DNA from 2 places in the uncultured Cellulomonas sp. genome. Region 2 is predicted to be linked to the other one. Evidence: riboswitches for the same ligand, from Rfam matches in the RefSeq annotation. Region 2 holds a riboswitch; the other holds the start of a gene.

Region 1 (8,154 bases), on a different contig from region 2:
GGTTAGCCGGCCGCGGCCTCCGCGGTGGCGCACCGGTTGGTGACCACCATGACGGGGCAGTCGGAGTGGTGCAGCACGGCCTGGCTGGTGGAGCCCAGCAGCAGCCCGGCGAACCCGCCGCGACCGCGGGAGCCGACGACGATGAGGTCCGTGGCCGCGGAGAACTCGGTGAGCAGCTCCGCGCCCGTTCCGTCCAGGGCGATGCGTCGCACGGTGGTGCCCGGATGGTCGGCCAGCGCGCGGTCGACCACGACGTTGAGCCCCTCCTCGACGTCCCGCAGCACCTGCTCGTGGTCCACCGCGGCGGGCAGCCAGGCCAGGACACCCGACATCGACCCGACGGGCACCCCCGCGACGGCGGTCAGCTCGGCGCCCCACGCCTCGGCCTCCCGGATGGCGTAGCGCAGCGCGTGCTCGGCCTGCGGGGAGCCGTCGACGCCCACCACGATGCGCGTGACCGGCTTGACGGCCGGGACGGGGGTGTCCTCGGGCAGGGTCCTGCCGGCCTCGCGCAGCGGGACGACCACCGTCGGGCAGTACGCGTGCGCCGGGAGGGCCGACGAGACCGTGCCGAGCAGCCGGTCCGCGAACCCGCCGCGCCCGCGCGTGCCGACCACCGCGAGCCGGACCGTGTGCGACAGCTCGACCAGCACGCCCGCCGCGTCGCCGGTCAGCACCTTCGCCGTCACAGGGACGCCCCGGGCGGACACCCGCTGCGTCGCCTCGGCGAGCACCGCCTTGGCGCCCTCCTGGATGGCCGTGTCGTCGAGCGCCGCGTAGCCGCCGTCGAGGGACGCCGCGGTGAAGGACGGGAGCGAGTAGCTGCACACGAGCCGGACGCCCCAGCCGTGCGCCGCGGCCTGGCCGACCGCCCAGTCGAGCGCGTGCAGGCTCGCCCCCGATCCGTCCACCCCGACGAGGACCACATCGTCACGCGTCATCCGGAGCCTCCGTGCTCGTACCGAGCCCGCCGTGCGCTCGTCCCAGTGTCCTCCTCGCGGGCGCTGGTGCGTCGAGGAGTTACCGGAATGTTGCCATACGTTGGCGGTACGTTGACGAACTGCGGGTCAGGCGACGACGTACTGCGACCACAACGGCTCGGCGCGGACCGACGTGGTGCCGAACGCCACCGACCAGCGGGGGGCTCGCGGGGCGAATGGCAGCTCCCAGCCGATCTCATGCAGCAGCCGGTCGGCCTTGCGGTGGTTGCACCGCACGCAGGCGGCGACGACGTTGGTCCACTCGTGCCGGCCCCCGCGGGAGCGCGGCTGCACGTGGTCGACGGTGTCCGCTCCCCCGCCGCAGTACGCGCACCGGTGGTTGTCCCGTTGCAGCACGGTGCGGCGGGTGGGCGGCACCGGGCGGCGGACCGGGACGTGCACGTAGCGCGTCAGGCACAGGACGACCGGCAGAGGAACGGACACGTGCTCGGAGTGCAGCAGGCGTCCGTCGGTCTCGAGCACGGTCGCCTTGCCGCTCATCACGAGCACCACGGCACGCCGCAGGCTCACGATGCACAGGGGCTCCATGCTGGCGTTGAGCAGCAGGGTGCGGGCTCCGGAGGCGATCAGCCCGGGCGGGCCGACCTCACTGGCTGCCCCACCGACGGCCTCGGTGGACAGCTTCGCGGCATTCATGAGCACGGCGTTCTCCCGACCTCGGGGGTCGGACCGGCTGGCTGCCGGCCCGGCGAAGCGAAGCAACAGCGTGGTGCACGGACAGAGTACGCGCCGGGGTCCTCCGGGAACGCGACGAGGCCCCGACGACATCGATGTCGTCGGGGCCTCGTCGGCGGGCGGCTGGTGTCAGCCGATCCGGATGAAGACGGGCGAGCTCTGCCAGATGGCGCGGAACTGGATCGTCTTGCCCGGGCGGGGCGAGTCGATCTGGTCGTTGCCGCCGGCGTAGATCGAGATGTGGCCGGGGCTCCAGATCAGGTCACCGGGCTGCGCGTCGGCACGCGAGACGATGGTGCCCGCGGCCTTCTGGCCGGACGACGTGCGCGGCAGCGTGATGCCGAGCTGCGCGTAGACGTAGCTGGTGAAGCCAGAGCAGTCGAAGCCGATCGGCGTCGTGCCACCGCTGAGGTACGGCGTCCCGACGTAGCGGGCGGCGATCTCGAGGACCGCGTTGCCGGAGACCGACTGCGGGACGGCGGAGGTGGCGACCGGAGCGGCTGCGGTGGCTGCGGTGGCTGCGCGGACGGTGCTGCGCGACGCGGCGGCGGCCTTGACCTTGACGGGCGGCGGCGGGGCCGGCTTCTCGGCGGTGACGACCGGGACGTCGAACGTCCAGGCGGCCTCGACCGGAGCGGTCACGACGGGGGCCGTGTTGAGGACGGCGCGGGCCGACGCGGTCAGGGCGGCGGTGTCGACGGCCGGGAGGGCGCCTGCGTCACCGCCGGGAGCGGCGTTGGCCGGCGAGCCCAGCATCGAGACGACGAGTCCCGACGACGCGGCGACGACAGCAGTACGGCGTCCGACGGTTCCCATCTGGCCCGAGGCGGCTGCAGCCAGCTCGGTCAACGGCGTCGAAGGACGGCGCGCCGCACGATGGCGGGCGCTGGTGGAGCTCACGGTCACGCGATGCCTCTCCTGATGCCTACGAGGTCAGCTGTCGGGTTCGGGTGGGAGAACACCCGGCCGTGTCCCCGATCGAGATCGGATCTCCGGCTTCACCCCAAGGACACCGAACTTCCGGTGCCCGCAATTGGGTCCCCCGCCCCTGCCGGCGGTCAGTGCGGACCTCGTGGCGGCGGCAGGGTTAGGCGTTCCGCTCGAGGGCTTCCTAGAAGGAGGGTTCCTGGGAAGCAGGTCGAACGTACAGGACGCCCCCCGCGATTGTCACGTTCCGATCACGGGAATCTCCGCTCGTGTAGGACACGCGTCCTGTACCCCGGTCCAGAACCAGGAGGTGACCTGCAAAGACGCCGATCAGCGGCGTGGGAGCGCGCACACAACCTCCGCAGCTGGACGCCCGTCAAGATCACGACGGTGCTCCCAGGGCGCTCCCAGACGGCGCCCAGAAGGGGGCCCGGACGGGCCCTGACCGTGCCCGGCGACCGGTCAGCGCTTGCCGACGAAGATGTGCCGGGCGACGTCGTCGGGGAGGTCCAGGACGGTCTCGGAGCCGGGCGTCGACACGGTCACGAGGCCCAGCCCGCGCTCGATGGCGATCTCCTTGTGCGGCAGCACCCCGGCCTCGGCCAGGCGCGCGAGCAGCTCGACGTCCACCTGCAGCGGCTCCGCGATCCGCGCGACGACCGCGCGCTCCACGCCGTCGGCGCCGGTCTCGCCCCGGTAGAACAGCAGGGACGTGACCCCGTCGAGGAAGCTCTCCGCGGTGGTCTCCTCGCCGATCTCCGCGAGGCCCGGGATCGGGTTGCCGTAGGGGTCGAAGTGCGGGTGGTCCAGCAGGGACGCCAGGCGCCGCTCGACCCGCTCGCTCATCACGTGCTCCCAGCGGCAGGCCTCCTCGTGCACGTACGGCCACTCCAGGCCGATCACGTCGGTGAGCAGGCGCTCGGCCAGCCGGTGCTTGCGCATGACGCGCACCGCCTTGCTCGCCCCCAGCTCGGTCAGCTCGAGGTGCCGGTCCCCCGTCACGACCACCAGGCCGTCGCGCTCCATGCGCGCCACGGTCTGGGAGACCGTGGGGCCGGAGTGGCCGAGCCGCTCGGCGATGCGGGCGCGCAGGGGGGTGATGCCTTCCTCGGTGAGCTCGTAGACCGTCTTGAGGTACATCTCCGTCGTGTCGATCAGGTCGCTCACTGCATGGCCTCCCGCGTCGAGTGCTCGTCGCGCGGCGCCCAACCCCGGCCGGGCGGCCGCGCTGGGCTCAGATTAGTTGGTCGGGCCGACGACCGGTGCCCGTGACCGCCTATCCTCGGCCACGTGCCCGATGCTCACGACGCCCCGCTGCAGCTGACCATCCCCGCGCACCTGCTGCCGGTGGACGGCCGGTTCGGCTCCGGACCGTCCAAGGTCCGCCGCGCGCAGCTCGACGCGCTGGCCGGCCCGGCCGCCGCGATGCTGGGCACCTCCCACCGCCAGGCACCCGTGCGCGCGCTGGTCGGCCGGGTACGTGCGGGGCTCGCCGCGCTGCTGGAGCTGCCCGCCGGCTACGAGATCGTGCTGGGCAACGGCGGGTCCACCCTGTTCTGGGACGTGGCCACCCTGTGCCTGATCGAGGACCGCGCGGCGTTCGGCACGTTCGGCGAGTTCGGCGCCAAGTTCGCCGCCGCGGCCACCCGCGCCCCGTTCCTCGGCGAGCCCGTGGTCACCAGCGCCGCGCCGGGCGGCGTGGCGGTACCGGCCTTCGCCGACGGGGTCGACGCCTACGCGTGGCCGCACAACGAGACGTCGACCGGCGTCGTCGCCCCCGTGCACCGGGTGGCCGGCTCGCACGCCCAGGGAGCGCTCGTGCTGGTGGACGGCACGTCCGGCGCCGGCGGCCTGGCGGTGGACGTCCGGCAGACCGACGTCTACTACTTCGCCCCGCAGAAGTCCTTCGCGTCCGACGGTGGCCTGTGGCTGGCCGCGGTCTCCCCCGCGGCGATCGAGCGGGCGGCCCGGATCGAGTCGGGGGACCGGTGGATCCCCGAGTCGCTGTCGTTCACCACCGCCCTGGCGAACTCACGGCTGGACCAGACGCTGAACACGCCCGCCATCGCGACGCTGGTCCTGCTGGCCGAGCAGCTCGACTGGATCCTGGGCAACGGCGGCATGCCCTGGGCGGTGCACCGCACGGCGACCTCGGCCGGCCACCTGTACGGGTGGGCCGAGGCGCGGGACTGGGCGACGCCGTTCGTGTCGGACCCGGACCTGCGCTCGAACGTCGTCGGCACCATCGACCTAGACCCTGACATCGAGGCGGCCACGGTGGCCCGGGTGCTGCGCGCCCACGGCGTCGTCGACGTCGAGCCCTACCGCAAGCTGGGCCGCAACCAGCTGCGCGTCGCGATGTACCCCGCGGTGGACCCGGACGACGTCCTGGCGCTCACGGCCTGCATCGACCACGTGGTCGACCAGCTTCGCTGACCCCGCGCACGACGACGCCCGCCCACCGTGGTCAGCACGGGGAGCGGGCGTCTGTCGTCGGACCGGCTGCTCAGAGCATCGCGCGCCGGCGGCGGGCGATCGCCACCATCGTCACGGCCCCGGCACCGACGACGACCAGTCCGGCAGCTGCGGCGAGCAGAGGACCGGAGTCGGATCCCGTGGCGGACAGGACGGCCGCCTTGGGGTTGCCCACCGCGAGCACCTCGTCCTCACCGGGCGGGTCGGTGTGGCAGTTCGGGCTCGACGGCGGGTACGCCACCGGGACCGTGAGCTCGGGGTTGACCTGGAAGAGCACGTTCACGCTGGGACGGACCCAGTCGAACTCGTCGCCCTCGACCCAGGACTTGTCCGCGAGCTGACGCCAGCCGGGCCAGTCGATGCCCTTGCCGTCCGGGCCCTCGACGGCGCCCGGCCAGTTGACCGTGCCCTCGAGCGGGAGGTCGGCGTAGACGACGTCGTCGCCGCCGGGGTTGACCCAGGTGATGGTGACCTTGGTGTTCGGGGTGCCCACCGCGACGACCTTGTAGCGCAGCTTCGGGACCTCGTTGTCGCACACCGGCGAGAGGATCTGGATGTTCAGCTGGCACTGGCGCGGGACGCCGTACTCGTCGACGGGGTCGAGGCACCCGTAGACGGGTCCGTCCGTGGACGGGCTGGGGCTGGGAGAGACGAGGGCCTGGGACGGCAGGGCGCCGGCAAGGCCTACGAGGACCGCGAGGAACGCGACGACCGCGCCGCGGATGAGTCTGGCCATGATGGGATTCGCCCCCGTCTAGGATTCGGACATTTCGCACTCATTGTTGCCCGACGTGCGACGGTTCCGGTTCTTCCGTACGGGTGATGTTGTCCGATTCGTCCGGATTCACCCGTCTGCGCACGAGGCGTGCACGAAGCCCGGGCTGGTCAGGGTGGGCGTCGCCCACACGGTGACCTTCCCGTCGCGGACCGGGACGGTGACGCGGTAGGTCTCGGACGCGCCGGGGGCGAGCGTCGAGGTCACCACCTGCACGTCGCGGCCGGCGACGGTCGCCGTGGTGCCCGACACGAAGCCCTCCCCCAGGCGCAGCGGCTGCAGGGGCGCACCCACGGGGGCGTAGACCGTGACGTTGGTGGACAGGTGCCCCACGGGCAGCCCGGTGCGGGCAGTACCGGTCACGTACTCCGGCAGGGACGCGACGCCCTCGGGCGGCTGGTAGTCGAGGTCGAGGCGGACGGTCGCGGTCGGCTCGGGCCCGCTGCAGCGCAGGTCCTCCACGGTGACCGCCGTCGTCAGGTAGTAGCCGAGCTTGCCTGCCGAGCCGTCGTTGAGGAACACGCCGACCGCATCCGGGAAGTCACCGGTGAGGAACGCGGCGCCGACCGTGGTGGCCGCCAGCGTCTCCTGCTCCGTGGCGTGCGCGGACCAGATGCGGATGCGCCCCTCGGTGCCCGCCCGCGCCAGCGCGGTGACCAGGCCCTGCGGTTCCCCCTGCCCGGAGCCGACCGCCCCGAAGATCGCCGCCGCGACGCCCGCGTAGAACCGGTCCGCCACCGCGGGGTCGTCGATGTCGCTGTAGGAGTCGCGCAGCAGCACCTGCAGCATGTCCGCGGCGTCGATCTTGGCGCCGCCGGGCTCGGTCACCGGACCGGTCGCCTTGAGCAGGTACCGCGCGCCGACGGGGTCCGCCGCGATCACGCCGTCGACCGGCTGGCCCAGGTCCCGCTCCCAGCGCGCGGCGAGCAGCTGGGCGCTGCGCGGGAAGTCCGGGGTGAGCACGGCGTCCTGCACCCACCGGCCCAGCCGGTCGGTGTCCACCACCAGCTCCTCGGGTGTGAGCGGCAGGATCGGGGCGTCGATGCCCTTCAGGTCGATGGTCGAGCGCTGGTCGGTGAGCGTGACGGCGCCGTCCTGCGCGTGCAGCACCGCGAAGGCGCCGACGATGCCGCCCGCGCTGCGCAGCTCCGCGGAGTTGAGCGACACCAGCAGGTACGTGCGGGGGCCCTCCGCGCCGAGCATCGGCGGCAGCAGGGTGGCCACCTGCGCGCCGGCGTCGAGCGCGCCGGTCACCTGGTCGAGGCCGTCCCTGAGCTGCCCGACCGGCCCGACGAGCGGCCCCGCCAGCCGGTCGACGTCGATCCGGGCCACGGCCGCCTGGGCACGGTGGGCGCTCTGCGCGGCCGCGACCACCTCCGGCCCCGCGGCGATGAGCGGTGCCAGGTCCACCCGTCCGTCGGCGGCGCGGGCGCTCGGGGCCTCGAGCACGTCGTTGAGCCGGACGACCGCGGGCAGGGCGTCGCGGGTGACGTCCTCCAGCGACGCCGAGACGATCCGGACCGCGGTGAGGTTGGGACCGAGCCCGGGGACGATCTCAGCCGCCCGCCAGACCGGGTCGCTGGTGGCGCTGCGGGCCTTGGCGAGGTCCTCCTGCGCCTGGGGCAGCCGGGCCTCGATCTGGTCGGTCCTGCCCTCGTCCAGCTGCGCGCGCAGGTCGTCGAACACCGTCTGGGCCGACAGCAGCGCCTCGGACGCCTGCAGTCCGCGGTAGACCAGCCAGCACGCGGCGAGGGCCAGGACCACGAGGACGGCGAGCACGCCGAACGCGATGCGGCGCGCGAGGCGGCGGCGCGGCGCGGGCGCGTCGTCGGTCGGCGGGCTCGCCTCGGAGGCCCGCGGCTGGTCGACGGTGGCACTCACCGAGGGATCGTGACATCCCGGACATCTGCGGCGACATGCCGCAGCGCGCTATTCACCCGGGTGCACATACCCCACGACGTCGGCGGCCACGTGGACCAGGCCCCCGGGGGCCATGTCGGAGTAGAGGTTGACCAGGCCGTCGTCGGGGATCGCCACCACCACGAGGTTCGGGACGTCACGCCCCGGCACGTAGTTGAGGGTCGACGCCGTGGGCGGGGCGCCGGAGCCGGCCGCGTTCGGGTACACCCGCAGGTTGCCCAGCCCGGTCGGTCCGATCGCGGTGACGTTGAGCACCACGGCGGACGCTCCGGCCGGGACACCCCCGCTGCCCGGTAGCCGCACCTGGTAGACCGTGCGGGCCGAGAGCGCGCCGGCCATCGGCCCCAGGTGGTTGCTCCCCGGCCGGGTGTCGAGCACGCG
Region 2 (8,154 bases):
GCACCTGAGCTGCACCGGCTCCGGCAGCCCGACAGTCGTCCTCGAACCAGGTGCCGGCATGGTCTCCGCGCAGCTCGGCCTCATCACACCCACCGTTGCTCACGAGACCCGGGTCTGCGTCTACGACCGGGCGGGGCGCGGCTGGAGCGGGCCCGCTGAGACCCGCCAGGACGCGACGCAGATCGCCACCGACCTGCACACCCTGCTGGAGCGCGCTCACGTCCCGGGACCGTATCTGCTGGCAGGTCACTCCTTCGGCGGCCTCTACGTCCTGACCTTCGCCGCGCGCTACCCCGACGAGGTCGCCGGCATGGTGCTGGTGGACTCCACGGCCCCGGCATCCGAAGCGGACGCGACGGCGACAGCGGCAGACGACGGGGGTTCTTCCGATCTCGCCAACCGTGCTGTCACGCTGGTCTCTACCTCAGCCCGTCTCGGCCTCACCCGCCTGATCGACCAGCCGACTCCGAGTGACGTGCGCAGCACGATCGAGGAGTACGGCCAGGGCGGCTCCTCCACCCGGGAAGCGGCATCGCTGCGTGACTTCGCCGGCAAGCCGTTGGTCGTCTTGACCGCGGGCATCGGCCATGACGCCGACGCGTTGGTCGCGCAGGATGCTTTGGCAACTCTGTCCACCGCCAGCGCCCACCGCGTCATTGACGACGTCGACCACCTCGGGATGATCGCCGACGAGAACGGAGCAGACGCCACCACCCGAGCGATCCTTGACGTCGTCACCTCGATCCGGGCCGCCGTGCCACTGACCGACTAGCCGCAGGGCACTCCCACGCGACGCTGAAACGTGCTCGGTCGGACGCCCGACGACGGCCCTGATCTAGGGGTTGTGCCGCCGGATGCGGGTGACGACGTGCTCACGTGGAGGTGTATGTCCGTGGACGCTCGACGCGTGTTCGGTGGCAAGGTCGACGAGTTCGTCCTCGGACCCGGCGCTCAAGACGACGTCGCATGCGTGGCAGGTGAGTTCAAGAGGCATCATTTCAACCTTTCGGTCTGTCGATTACATGCTGCTCGTGAGCGCTAGGGAGGTGCTCCTGTCCAGGCCTGCCTCAAGTGAGCCACGTCGCCAGGGCGTCGGTCGACTCCTCGCCGGCCACCCGCTCGAGCCACACCGGCCGACTTGATCGATGCCGTACGGATCGCGCTGACCGGGCGAAGATGTCACCGCGGTTGCTCTCGTCGAGACCCTCGGCCGGCGTGAAGTGGGCGTGCGAGACGGATCCGACTTCGCAGCCGAGCGGCCCCTCAGCCTGCGACTCTCGCGTCGCGAGTGGACAGCGCCGTAAGCGTCCGCTCGAGCTTGCGGCGCGGGAGCCGGCCGGCGGAGAAGTACACGTCGTCGACGAGGACCAATGGTGCGAGTGGCGGACGGTGTCGTTCGACGAGGTACCGCCCGACGTCGGAGCGAGCGCCCAGCACGTCGACCTCGATCGGGTGGTCCTTGGCAAGCTCAGCCAGGATCGTGCTCGCCTCGTCACAGAGGTGGCACGCAGACGTCTGCACAAGGGTGATCCGCACAAGTGGACGGGGTGGAACATACACGGGCACTCCCTTGCCTCTCGCTGATCCACCCAGTGTCACCCACGGTCTGCGAGCCACTGCTCGAGGTTCGATCAAGGTTTCATGAAACCGTCCTCGCGACCTCGCCGGTGATCCGGTTCTTGGGGCCTGCCGCGTCGTCGGGTTGACCAACGATCGACATGGCTAGTGGGCGAGTGCGATGACGCCAGCTAGAGGCCCAGCAATGGTCGTGGGTTCACAGTCGAGCCGTTGACGTACACCTCGAAGTGCAGGTGGCAGGCGCCGGACAACCCGGTGTTGCCGGAGTAGCCGATGAGCTGGCCCTTGGCGACGCTCTGTCCGGCTTTGACAACCGAGCGGGTGAGGTGGTTGGAGCTGCTCATCACCGCGTTCCCCTGGACCGTCCCGTAGTCGAGCATCACCTGGTTGCCGAAGCCGTTGCGCCACTGCGACCAGAGCACGGTCCCGGCGCGCGGCGCGTACAGAGCGGTGTTGCACCCGGTCCGCAGGTCGATGCCGGCGTGTAGGCGCACGTACCCAAGAATTGGGTGCAGCCGCATCCCGTACTCCGACGTGACGTACATCGGGTTGATCGCGGTCGGGTTGCCGAACAGAGCTCCAGAGACGGACCCCGACGGCGGTTGCACCGGCGTCGGCGGAGGTGGGGGTGGTGGCTCTCGGCCGGCCGCTTCTGCGGCGGCTCTCGCGGCAGCCTCGGCGGCGGCCCGTGCCGCTGCCTCGGCAGCCTCGCGGGCGGCCCGTTGCTCGGCGATGATCGCGACGAGGTCGCGCTCGATGGCCGCCTGCTGGGCGTCGATCTCAGCCTGCTCGGTCTCGGCCTGGGACTTGAGCGCCGCGATCACGTCCCGCTTGGCGCTCTGGTCCGCGATGAGCTGGGTGATCTCGTCCTCGTGCGCCTGCGCGACGCTCCGGGCCTCGTCGGCGGCGACAACCTTGGCTTCGGCCTGCTGCTTGAGCACGGCCACGCGGTCGGTGACGGCACTCAGGCGGGCCTCGCTGTTGCGATTGGTGGCGTCCACCTCGCGCAGCTCGTTCAGGATCCGCGACTGACTCGCCAGGGCCGCGTCGACGAGGCGGGCGTTGTCGAGGAAGTCGGTGGCGTTCTCGGCGTCGAGCATGACGTCCAGGGCGGAGAGACCGGGTCCGCCGCGGTACGCCTCGCGCGCCATCGCACCCAGGGCGTCACGAAGCTCGGCCTCGTCGGCACGGTCAGCAGCGATGGTGGCCGTCAGGCTGCCTCGAAGGTCGGTCGCGTCCTGCAGTCGGCTGGCGACCATGGCTGCCTCACGCTGGGTGGCCTCCAGGGCGGCGCGGGCAGCTTCCAGCTCGGCCTTTGCCTCGGGAAGGCGTGCTTCGGTGGCCTGGAGGTCGAGGGCCGCCTGACTCAGCTCGCTGCTGAGTCCCTCGATGGACGCCTCCAGCTCCTCGGCGCGTCGCTCGGCGGCGGCACTGCGGCGCTCCGCTTCTGCACGGCGGTCGTCGATGCCGTCGGCGTAGCTCGCCCCTCCGGTACCCATCAGTGCGATCACGGCGGCGAGGAGAACCGCACCCACCCGCCGCCTGAGGCGACGGGTGGACACGGCGGAAGGGGGCGGCGGCGTACCGCGAAAGCGCGTCGACATGTGCGGGGTGGCCGGGATCGGGAGCAGGGTGTCAGGCGCGGCCGCCCGCAGGCTACGTGCGTGACGTCGCGCCCCGAGGGCGTGACACGCGACCGCGACCTCTGGTTCACCCCGGCCTGCATCCGATCGCTCCCGATCAGGCGGGAACTGGGTGCTCCTGATCTCGGTCCTGGCCTCTCGCCCCTCGGGCGTGACACGCGCCTCGCCCTTCGTGGCTCTACCCACCGACGCCCTCGCACGAGGCGCCGGGCTCGGGGGCTTGCTCTCCCTGGAGGTAGCGGGTGAGGAACGGCTCCAGTCGCGCGTCGTCGACAGAAGGAAGCTCCAGTCGGACGCCCCAGGCCGTGGCGACCAGCGGTGCCGCCAGTCCTTCGTAGGGGCTGACCAGCAGGTAGGGGTTCTCGTCAGCCAGTACGCGCAGTCTCTCCGCTCCGGCGTCGCCGAGGCCTGGCCGGTAGGCGATCCACACCGCGCCGTGCTCGAGGGAGTGCACGGCATTCTCGTCTCGGATCGGCTCGCTGTAGAACCCGCAAGTCTGCGGGAGCGGGTCGTGGTCCCCGCCGACGGGGGGCAGCAGCGTGCCCTGCTCGGCCAGGTCCTCGAGTGCGGGCGTGGGCTCGGCGGTCGGCTGGGTGACGTCCGCGTACTGCACGTCTCCTTCGACGTGCGTGGCCGCCGACACCGGGAGTTCCTGCTCACCCTCGATGGGGGCGCTCGCCACGGCCTCGACGGCATCATTGCGCCGCTGCTCGTTGGTGAGGATGACGACCGTGGGAATGATCAGTGCGAGCAGCGTTGCGGCCACGATCCCGACGATGAGCACCGTCCGACGGCGCTCCGCGCGCTTCTGGGCGGCCTGGAGCTGCAGCAGGCGTTCCTTGCGGGCTGCTCGGTCGTTCGAACGCTTGCCGTCTGGGCTCACGTGGGCTCCTAGGTGTTGTGCTTCGAGGCCCGCGCCAGACGCGTTCGGGTCTTCCCGAACCGGCACCGGGGGTCGGGCTTGCCCACGATGGGCTATCGGCAAGGCGTTTTCGCTTGCCGAACGACGAAGATTTGCTGAAGACGCGCGTCCCGACGGAACTCCTGCTCGCGCAGGCCTGCACGGAGTTGGCGTGCGGCATTCAGGGCGAGCAGTGCGCTCGGGATTCGGGCCGCCCTGGCAACCCGCGTCAAGGTCCCCGGCCGGCGGACGCCTGCCACGCTCAGAAGCCGTCGGCCAGTGCCTCGACTCCAGGGACGAACTCCCAGTGCCAGGGCTCGTATGGGCCGTCTCCGCCGCGGTGCGCCCAGTCGGGGTTCGCCCACCCGTAGACGGGACCGACGTCATGAAGCCACCTCCCCCGCTCTCCGGCGTATGCCTCGGGGCACAGGTCGACCGCGAGGCCCCACCCGTGGTTGCTCTGGCCGGCAGGTGCCGCCAGGCCACCCTTCTGGGAGCGAAGCGCTGCTTGTTCCTCGATGGTGCGATACCCGGACGACAGGCAGATCGGCTCGCCGAACCGGGCGGTGTAGGCGGAGTTCAGGTCGGTGATGGTCGCGACCGCGTCCGCACGGTCCCTGTACGGCTTCTGCCACAGGTCGCACAGGTCGGACTTGGCCAGGCGCCCGTTGCTCCCGCGGCCGCTGAAGATCCCGGTGCAGTCCGGCAGCTCGGCGCGGTCGGCCATCCGCGACGCGACGACCCCGCCTTCGCGAGGGTTCTCAGCGCTCAGCAAGGACGCCGGCGGAGTCGGAGAGTCTGGAGCGCTCAGCACCTGCACGGTCGTGGGTCCCGTGACCACCGGAGCGGACGCTTGGGCAGGACCCGGATCCCCCCACGGTTGCAGTGCAACGAACACAGCCACCATCGTCGCGAGCAATCCGGCCCTCACCAGCGACGCAGGGTTTCGGTTCCGAGCGACCCGCGTTCCAACAGATCTACGGTCCTCGTGGCGCAGAGAGCGCCGCGTGGGGAGCGGTCCTTCCCTGAGCGACGAGCTCACGCGGCCGTCCGTCGGGCCGAAGCGGTGACGTCATCGATGTCCGGCCAGCGCTTCGTGGTCGTCATGGCCCGCCTGTCTCTTCACAGGGATCGGCCGTAGCGGCCGTGCGCGACCGTCGCGCCTCTTCGATCATCGGCGTGGATGACGAACTCCTGCCTGCGACGCCGTCAAGGTTCCATGAAGATGCCCCATCGGAGCCGCATCTGGGGGTCGGCGAAGCGCTCCCGCGACCGCCTCCGCCTCCGCCTGACGTGTTTCTCGCGGCGCTGGGAAGCGGCCGAGGAGTATCACCAACTGATGCTGGCGGGACGACTAGGGCGACACCTGGCCCGCATGCTCCTTCGACCTGTCGATGACGAGCGGCTCGAGGCTGGCGGGCATGGGCGCGCGTCCAGGTCCGCCCTGGTCGAGCCAGTTCGCCAGCGCGCCGGTCAACTCATCGCCAGCGACCCGCTCCAGCCACACAGGGCGGCCCGATCGGCGCCGCCCTGATCGCGCAGAACGGGCGACGATGACGTCGCCTCGATTGCACTCGTCGAGGCACTCGGCCAACGTCAGACGCGCGACGCCGAGCGAGTCGAGCTCGCGGAGGCGAGCGAGCTGGCCGCCTGCACGCTCGTCAGAGTCGCCCAGAGTCTCGCCCACGCATAGGGAGCACGCTGTCAGGCCGGGCTTGGACGGCCGAGCCGCAGTGCCACTTCCACCGGGAAGTACAGGCCGCAGTGAAGTGTCGGGATTGCCGGGCAACGGACCGTCAGCCCACTCGGATGAAGATCGGGCTGGACTGCCAGATCTCCCTGATCTGGATCGTCTTGCCGGGGCGGGGGGCGTCGACCTGGAGGCCGTCACCCGCGTAGATCGCGATGTGGCCCGGGGACCAGATCAGATCGCCGGGCTGCGCGTCGGCGCGCGAGACGACGGTGCCGACGTTGCGCTGCGCGGAGGAGGTGCGCGGCAGCGAGATGCCGACCTGCGCGAAGACGTAGGACGTGAAGCCGGAGCAGTCGAAGCCGTCGGGGGTCGAGCCGCCGTAGACGTAGGGCACCCCGACGTAGCGGGCGGCGATCTCGACGATCGCGTTGCCGTTGGCGCTCGCCGGCACGGCGACCGTGGGCTCGGCGGTCGCTGTCGCCGCGGCCGGTGCGGCTGCGCGCTCACGGGACCGAGAAACCTGCGGCTCCGGCTCCGGCTCCGGCTCCGGCGCGGGGGCCGGCGCAACGGCGGTCACGGCGGGCGCCTCGAATGTCCATTCGACGTTCGAGGGCGCAACCACCTGCTGCTCGAGAACCGCGCGGGCGTCCTGCGTCAGTCGCGCGGTGTCCACCGAGCCGCTGAGCGAGCCGGCTTCCGAGGTGCGCGCCGCGAAGGCGGGGGTGCCGGACATCGACATGACGAGACCGGAGGTGATGACGGCGGCTGCTGATCGTCTGCCGGCCGTCGCCATGCCGTCGGCGGATGCCGCGGCGAGGTCGTCGAGGGCAGTCAGCGGGCGGCGGGCGGCGCGGTGGCGTGCGGGCATGGGTGTCCTCTCGGACGCCTGCGAGGTGAGCTGTCGGGTTCGGGAGAGAGTCGCCCGGCCAGTGGTGCTGGCTTCACCCCAAGGACGCTGCTGGAGCGTCCACGATCTTGGTTCCCCCGTCCCTGCCATCGATGATCTGCGGAGTCTTCGGGCGGTGGCAGGGCTCGGCGCCCACCAGAAGACCGTGCCAGGGGTGTCCCGGCTCCGACGATGGTAGGCATCGATCCGGTCGCGTCCGGCCGTCACCCGCCTGACTTCATGAAACCTTCATGAGCGCAGGACGAACGGCCAGACGCTATGCCGTACGCGGACGCAGGCTTGCTTCCCTCACTGATCCCGTGGCTGCCGCGTCCCCGGTCCATGCAGCGCGGCTCGCCGGCTGGTGAACTCGGCCTCGTCGATCTCACCGCGAGCGAACCGGTCCGCAAGCACGCTGTCGGGACTCGGGAGCGTTCGATCAGAGCCCCCCGGAACCTGCTGGGTGCCGGAGGCGCTGCGCACGATCCAGACGACGAGCGCCGCGACCAAGCCCCAGAAGACCAGCATCATCAGCGCCATCGTCACCCAACCACCAGCGCCCCATCCGCCGTGTCCCCACCACATCATGACGAACCACCTCTCGGTCGTGAGGCCAGGCGCGAGCACCGACCTCCTCGTTCCACGCTGCGCCGGCCCGACCTGTCCACGTAGGGGCGAACGTCCCGAGCTCCGTCAGAGACCGGCCAGCAGGTTCTGCATCTCCGTGATCTCCGCTGTCTGGGCGTCGATGATGGTGCCGGCGAGGGCCATCGCGTCGGGGTTCGAGCCCTCGGCCTTCTCCTGCTCGGACATCTCGATGGCGCCGCGGTGGTGCGCCACCATGCGCTCGAGGAATGCTCGGTCGAACTCGGCACCCTCGAGTGCGTCGAGCTCCTCCATGACCTCGGACTGGCTCATGCCATCCATGTCCATCCCGCCCATGTCCATGCCACCCATGTCCGTGTCGTGCCCGGTCTCTTCGCCCCAGCTGGTGAGCCAGCCGGTCATCAGGTCGATCTCGGGGCCCTGTGCGGCCTGGATCCGCTCGGCGAGCGCCTTCACCTCTGGCGTCGAAGCGCGTTCGACGGCGACCTCAGCCATCTCGACGGCGCCCTCGTGGTGGAGGATCATCAGCTGCGCGAACTGCGTGTCTGCGTCGTTGTGAGTCGCCGCCGCGCTCTGCGCGCTCTCTCCGTTGGTCGGGGAGTCGCCCGAGTCCGTGCTGCTGGAGCAGGCTGCCAGGGCGACGGAGAGGGCGACAGCTGTGGCCGCGGCGGTCAATCGGCGGCGCATCGGGTTCATCGGTCAGGTCTCCCTCGAGCGGTTGCGAAACATGTAGGCCATCTACCTTCGCTCGTGACCCTGTCGCTAGCGTCGTCGTTGCATCAAGGTTTGATGAAGGTCGACGATCGAGGTGTGCGCTCCGTAACAATGGGCCTGGTGATCAGCCCAG

Evidence for each region. A riboswitch is a leader RNA that binds a small molecule or an ion and turns the genes downstream of it on or off. The one in region 2 is predicted to bind cyclic di-AMP.
Region 1: another riboswitch for cyclic di-AMP. It lies ahead of RYN42_RS10070 (NlpC/P60 family protein); the one in region 2 lies ahead of RYN42_RS00520 (C40 family peptidase).

Annotation. Positions count from the first base shown of each region.
Region 1 covers NZ_CAURTV010000033.1:913-9,066, forward strand. Annotated here, with positions in the region: gene RYN42_RS10055 (Lrp/AsnC family transcriptional regulator) at 1-6, shown strand, start outside; gene RYN42_RS10060 (universal stress protein) at 3-941, opposite strand; gene RYN42_RS10065 (HNH endonuclease) at 1,068-1,529, opposite strand; gene RYN42_RS10070 (NlpC/P60 family protein) at 1,806-2,582, opposite strand; cyclic di-AMP (ydaO/yuaA leader) riboswitch at 2,585-2,750, opposite strand; gene RYN42_RS10075 (metal-dependent transcriptional regulator) at 3,066-3,770, opposite strand; gene serC (phosphoserine transaminase) at 3,894-5,039, shown strand; gene RYN42_RS10085 (peptidase) at 5,110-5,814, opposite strand; gene RYN42_RS10090 (DUF4012 domain-containing protein) at 5,923-7,734, opposite strand; gene RYN42_RS10095 (carboxypeptidase regulatory-like domain-containing protein) at 7,783-8,154, opposite strand, start outside.
Region 2 covers NZ_CAURTV010000001.1:117,269-125,422, forward strand. Annotated here, with positions in the region: gene RYN42_RS00495 (alpha/beta hydrolase) at 1-772, shown strand, start outside; gene RYN42_RS20225 (DUF1059 domain-containing protein) at 836-997, opposite strand; gene RYN42_RS00500 (M23 family metallopeptidase) at 1,749-3,089, opposite strand; gene RYN42_RS00505 (DUF3105 domain-containing protein) at 3,400-4,104, opposite strand; gene RYN42_RS00510 (M15 family metallopeptidase) at 4,385-4,849, opposite strand; gene RYN42_RS00515 (hypothetical protein) at 5,477-5,809, opposite strand; gene RYN42_RS00520 (C40 family peptidase) at 5,919-6,683, opposite strand; cyclic di-AMP (ydaO/yuaA leader) riboswitch at 6,686-6,863, opposite strand; gene RYN42_RS00525 (SHOCT domain-containing protein) at 7,011-7,241, opposite strand; gene RYN42_RS00530 (DUF305 domain-containing protein) at 7,395-8,003, opposite strand; gene RYN42_RS00535 (response regulator) at 8,145-8,154, shown strand, end outside.